DNA from 2 places in the Paenibacillus sp. GM1FR genome. Region 1 is predicted to be linked to the other one. Evidence: predicted binding sites of a transcription regulator. Region 1 holds the regulator's gene; the other holds the start of a gene.

Region 1 (3,219 bases):
GTGCTTACATCGGCTACGCTCTCGGTAGATAAGTCATTCCAGTTCATGATTGAGCAGCTTGGCTTACAGGAAGCCTCTGAGAATAATCGGCTGTTAACGTCGATGCTGCCATCACCTTTCAACTATCGCGATCAGGCACTTCTGGTGATTCCGCGTGATTTCCCGAGTGTGAAGGGAAGTGTGGGTGATGCGCACTTTGTTAATATGCTGGTGCAATCACTTGCAGAGACGGCAATTGCTACGCGTGGACGCATGATGGTTCTGTTTACTTCATACAAGATGTTGCGACAGGTCTATGATCCGCTGAAGGAGGCACTGTCTGGCAACGACATCTCGTTGCTTGGGCAAGGCGTTGACAGTGGAAGTCGTTCCAAATTGACTCGCAGGTTTCAAGATGCCAAAGCTACGGTACTTCTGGGCACAAGCAGCTTCTGGGAGGGTGTAGATATCCCGGGAGAGGCGCTAACCTGTCTCGCTATTGTGCGATTGCCTTTCCAGCCACCGAATCATCCGTTGGTGGAAGCCAAGAGTGAGTTGCTTCAGGAACAGAAGAAAAATCCGTTCATGAAACTGTCCGTGCCGCAAGCGGTCATTCGTTTCAAGCAGGGATTTGGCCGATTGGTGCGTACAGCAAAGGACAGAGGAATTGTCATTGTTTATGATACACGGGTGATTGAAGCGTATTATGGTAAATTCTTTTTATATTCATTACCTGGTCCCAAAATGGAGCATATGCTCACGGAGCAAATGGTTCCACGAATTACCGAGTGGTTGGAAGAACCTGCTAATGAACAAAAATAATGGTTGTTTTGTTCGTTATATCATTGCATGACACTATCGTTTGGCGTTAAACTTTATTAGATATTTCCGTATCCGATTAAAGCAGTTGCTCGTAAGAACTTATAACCTAAATTACAAGGAGCATTCTGTATAAAATGTCACGTTTATATTTGAGTTTTATACAGAATGCTCATCTTTTCATCTATTATTTTATCGTGGCCTTGGTAAGGGGGAGCAAGAATGAAATCGGATAAAATTTCGGAAGCGGTGGTACGACGTCTGCCTGTTTACTTGCGTTATTTGAACGAGTTGCATCAGCGTGAGGTGGCTACTGTTTCTTCTCAAGAGCTTGGACAAAGGCTGGATCTGAATCCGGCCCAAATTCGTAAAGACCTGGCTTACTTCGGTGATTTTGGTCGTAAAGGGATCGGGTATGATGTATCCTATTTGATCGAGAAAATTCGTCACATTCTCAAAATTGATCAGCAAATTAATGTAGCTCTGGTAGGCGCGGGTAATCTCGGACAGGCCTTGTCCAACTACAACGCATATCTGAAAGACAACATGAAGATTGTTGCTGTATTTGATGCATATGGACCGAAGATTGGTAGTCAAATCAACAGTTTGACGGTAAAACCAATGGATGAATTGACGGAAGCGGTTAAAATGGAAAACATTCGCATCGGAATTATCACGGTTCCGGATACGGAAGCCCAAAATGTAGCCGATCAGCTTATTGAATCCGGAATCGAAGCGATCCTTAATTTTGCACCAACCATTCTAAAAACACCGCCGCATATCCGCATTCACCATGCTGACTTTACAACGGATCTGCTTAGTTTGGCCTATTACTTGGAGACTGGAAAGGACGACGAGGAAGATGACAACAAATAGATGGGTAATTCACAACGGCAAATTTGCCGTTAATGAAGGCGGCACAACATGGAACGTTGTCCAAGGATACATGGTTGTTGAGAATGACAAGATTGTGCATATTGGTGAGACATTGCCGGATGAAGACAAAAATTGTACCAAAGTGGATGGAAAAGGACTGTTCTTCCTGCCGGGTCTGATCAATACGCATGGTCATGCAGCGATGTCGTTGCTCAGAGGGCACGGAGACGATCTTGCATTGCAAGTATGGTTGCAGGAAAAAATGTGGCCGATGGAAGCGAAAATGACTTCAGAAGACGTATATTGGGGAACTTCGCTATCGGTGCTTGAAATGTTGAAAGGCGGAACTACAGCTTTCCTGGACATGTACGATCACATGGATCAAGTTGCCAAAGTTGTGGAGCAATCCGGCGTTAGAGCAGCACTGGCACGTGGTGTAATCGGGCTGTGCTCGGAAGAAGAACAATTGCGGAAGCTGGAGGAGTCGGCTGCGTTTGCGCGTGAGTGGAATGGACAGGCAGATGGTCGCATTACAACCGTAATCTCGCCACATGCACCATATACATGCCCTCCTGACTACATAGAGAAGCTTGTGCAGGTCGCGAACGACCTAAACCTTCCCCTTCATACACATATGTCGGAAACGCTTCGTGAAGTCGAGCAGAACGTGGCTGATTATGGACTGCGTCCTGTGGCACATCTGGAGAAACTGGGCTTTTTCTCTCGTCCATCCCTGGTTGCACATGCGGTGCATCTGAATGACGAAGAGATTGAGATTCTGGCCCGTCATGATGTGGCTGTATCCCATAACCCGGGAAGTAACCTGAAACTCGCTTCCGGTGTTGCGCGGGTACCTGCGTTGCTGAAAGCAGGAGTTACCGTGTCACTCGGAACAGACGGACCGGCAAGCAACAACAATCTGGATATGTTCGAGGAAATGAGACTGGCTGCATTGATCCACAAAGGTGTATCTGGTGACCCGACGGCAGTGCCAGCAGGCGAAGCGTTACTACTCGGAACGTCATACGGTGCCAAATCTATCTTCTTGAACAATACCGGAGCACTCCAGGTCGGCATGAAGGCTGACTTTATTGCCTTGGACATTGAACAGGCACATTTCTATCCACATACAGACCTGATCTCACATACAATCTACTCGGCTTCTGCTAAAGATGTTGAGCACGTATGGGTGGATGGAAAACAAGTGGTGAAACATGGCGAATGTCTGACGCTGGATGAAGAACGCATTTTGCGTGAGTCTCAATTGGCATTTGATGGTCTGCTTGCTCGTTAATTGCAGGACAGCATCATAGGGAAAGGAAGTTCGGCTTTTGAAGAAAAAAAAGAAGTGGATATGGATTTCGCTGCTTGCACTGGTTCTGATTCTGTTTGGACTTCAGCGTTATTACGTCCATGTCACGCAGGACCAACGCAAGGAAGAAGCGCTCGCCATACAAGCAGCACAGGAGCAACTGGGCATTATATCCTATGATGAATTGCGCAAGTACATCTGGGGAGACAAAGAAGGCTCTGACAACATCTACT
Region 2 (3,219 bases), 190 kb from region 1:
AGCGGTGGGTCATTATGGTGAATGACAAAGAATTAATGGAAAATGGTCTGGACATGAAATTAAATCCACGTGATGCGGTAAAGCTTGAATTGACCAATGCATCCTAAGTATACCAAGAAGCCCAATCTCTTTTTAGAGAACTGGGCTTTTTTTCATTAAATATATAAACAAGATCCGATCAGCATAGTCAAATATTAAATACGACAGATCTCGTTCGGGCAAAGCTCACAGTGACAGATTCCTTGCAGCATCTTCAGATCTTTGATGACAATCATGCCATTGTCATATTCAATCCCATCTTTCTTACGCAGGTCGCTTAACATGCGGTTTACACTTTCACGAGTGGCTCCAATCATATTGGACAGGTCCGTGTGGGTAATTTTTTTGTGAATAATGACATGCTCTCCATGAGGCTCACCATACGAATTCGACAACCGAATGAGGGTGGAGCAAAGTGCACCCGGTTTGCCATATAACATGAGATCCCGGAATTTGGTCTGTGTCAACCGGTGGTGGATGCCCATCCATTTCATAAAATCGATCGCGAAGTCACAATGCTGGCAGATTAACATTTCCAGGTCTTTATGTTCCAGTACACCGATCTCACTGTCCTCCAATACTTCCGCTGAGAAGCTGTGTTTAGAGCCAAAGAAGGGATCAGCCTGCCCAATCATATCACCGGATTGATACATGTACATGATCAGTTCCTTGCCTTCATCCGTGGATTTGGTGATCTGGGCACGGCCCCGTTTCATATAATAAAGTTTGTCAGAGATGTCGCCTTCCCAGTACAGATGTGTACCTTCCGGATAGGTTCTATCTTTCATGGTAACCAGTAGATGGTTGAAATTTGCTTCCGAAAAACAGTTAGTATTACCGCGCTTTTCCAGTACAGTTGTTAGTTCTCTCATAAGTCTATCTCCCCTTTATGTCCATCGGACGACCTTCTGTAGTAAGCAGTAGCCTCCGAGGTTCGCCGCAAACCGTTGCCGTCCTGATCAGGGTCATCTCGGCCGGGAGGAAGGACGGTACAAATTGCGGTGGTTCAATTTTTAAGTTCAGTATATACCTAATCTTACCGTTTGAGGGGGAAGGAAAGGGGGCAAAAATGACGAAATTTCAAACATTGTGATAAAATTCACTTTTAATGGAGAGGATGAATTTTACAGCTCTATATTTTAAATAGGAAGTGGAAATGGTCGTATGAAGGACACTACAAAACTTAAATTAAATCTGTTATACTTTGTGAAAAAAATCACATAATTAAGTTTATTGTCATGTTACGATGTGAATGTAAACGAGAGAGACAAACTAATACGAACCTTTAGGAGGATGAGGGAGATGGCTGTAAAGAACGAAGTCGCCCCAGCAAAAGAACCGACAGCAGGTCAGTATATCCAAACGTTAATCGACAAAGCGAATAAAGCACACGCCGCATTCATGAAGATGGACCAGAAGCAGATTGACCGGATTGTGCAAGCGATGGCGCTTGCGGGTCTGGATAAACACATGATGCTCGCCAAGATGGCCGTAGAAGAAACAGGCCGCGGAGTGTATGAGGATAAAATCACCAAAAATATATTTGCAACAGAATATGTGTATCACAGTATCAAGTACGATAAAACCGTAGGTGTGATTGAAGATAACGAATATGAGAGCTTCCAGAAAATTGCGGAGCCGGTCGGCATTATTATGGGGATTACACCGGTCACGAACCCAACATCAACGACGATGTTTAAAGCACTGATCTCTATCAAGACGCGTAACCCGATCATCTTTGGTTTCCACCCATCTGCACAGAATTGTAGCCGGGAAGCTGCCAAAATCCTGCTGGAAGCGGCTGTGAAACATGGTGCACCAGCAGATTGTATCCAGTGGATTGATGATCCTTCCATGGATCGTACAAATGAACTGATGAATCACAATGATGTGGCTCTCATTCTGGCAACAGGCGGATCAGGCATGGTACGTGCAGCGTACAGCTGTGGTAAACCTGCACTGGGCGTAGGACCGGGTAACGTACCTTGCTTTATCGAGAAAAGCGCGGATATCAATCAGGCAGTTACGGATTTGATCCTGTCCAAGTCTTTCGATAACGGCATGATCTGTGCTTCCGAGCAAGCGGTCATCATTGAAGAACCGATCTTCGATCAAGTGAAGAAAAAAATGATTGCAAATGGCTGTTACTTTGTTAACAAAGATGAAGCAGCAAAATTGACAGCAGGTGCGATTAATACCGAGAAATGTGCGGTGAACCCGGCGATTGTTGGTCAATCTGCGGTAAGCATTGCGAAATTGTGTGGTATTGAAGTTCCAGCAGGCACCAAAATTCTCGTGGCCGAGATTGAAGGGGTAGGTACCAAATTCCCATTGTCGGCTGAGAAATTAAGCCCGGTACTGGCTTGTTACAAAGTTAAAACGGCAGCAGAGGGAATTGAACGTGCAGCAGAAGTGGTTGCTTTTGGCGGCATGGGTCACTCCTCGGTTATCCACTCCACAAATGAAGAAGTGATTGGCAAATTCGCAGATCGTCTGCAAACCGGACGGATTATTGTGAACTCACCATCCACACACGGTGCCATCGGGGATATCTACAACACAAACATGCCGTCATTGACACTGGGATGCGGATCATACGGACGTAACTCGACTTCTTCCAACGTAACCGCTGTGAACTTAATCAATGTGAAAAGGGTGGCTCGTCGTACCGTGAATATGCAATGGTTCAAAGTGCCGAACAAAGTCTACTTCGAAAAAGGGGCAACACAGTATCTTGCCAAAATGCCTGACATCACACGTGTGGCCATTATTACGGATGCCATGATGGTGAAGCTTGGATATGTTGAAAAGGTAGAACACTATCTGCGTCAACGCCAAATGCCAGTAGCAATCGAAGTGTTCTCCGATGTTGAGCCAGATCCATCCACAACAACGGTAGACCGCGGAACCGAAATGATGCGCCGCTTCCAACCAGACTGCATTATCGCACTCGGCGGTGGATCACCGATGGATGCTGCCAAAGCCATGTGGTTGTTCTATGAGTATCCAGACACGGACTTTAACGATCTGAAACAGAAATTCATGGATATCCGCAAACGGATCTACAAATATCCACGTCTCGGCGTAAAAGCGAAATTTGTAGCGATCCCAACCACATCGGGTACAGGTTCTGAAGTGACATCATTCGCGGTTATCACAGATAAAAATCAAGGTAACACC

The links. Region 1 encodes Rex, which represses fermentation and respiration genes when NADH is low (regulators of the CRP and FNR family bind a similar motif). Its sites were predicted from a motif close to TTGTGAAATATTTCACAA; they were not measured.
Region 2: a site for Rex is predicted at 1,244-1,261, ahead of adhE (bifunctional acetaldehyde-CoA/alcohol dehydrogenase). Genes of this name have one in related genera too.

What each region holds. Positions count from the first base shown of each region.
Region 1 covers NZ_MKZL01000011.1:675,680-678,898, forward strand. The annotation lists gene dinG (ATP-dependent DNA helicase DinG) at 1-801, shown strand, start outside; gene PAEAM_RS08865 (redox-sensing transcriptional repressor Rex) at 1,021-1,674, shown strand; gene PAEAM_RS08870 (amidohydrolase) at 1,661-2,968, shown strand; gene PAEAM_RS08875 (DUF5590 domain-containing protein) at 3,006-3,219, shown strand, end outside.
Region 2 covers NZ_MKZL01000011.1:487,142-490,360, forward strand. The annotation lists gene PAEAM_RS07930 (hypothetical protein) at 1-107, shown strand, start outside; gene PAEAM_RS07935 (Crp/Fnr family transcriptional regulator) at 195-911, opposite strand; gene adhE (bifunctional acetaldehyde-CoA/alcohol dehydrogenase) at 1,342-3,219, shown strand, end outside.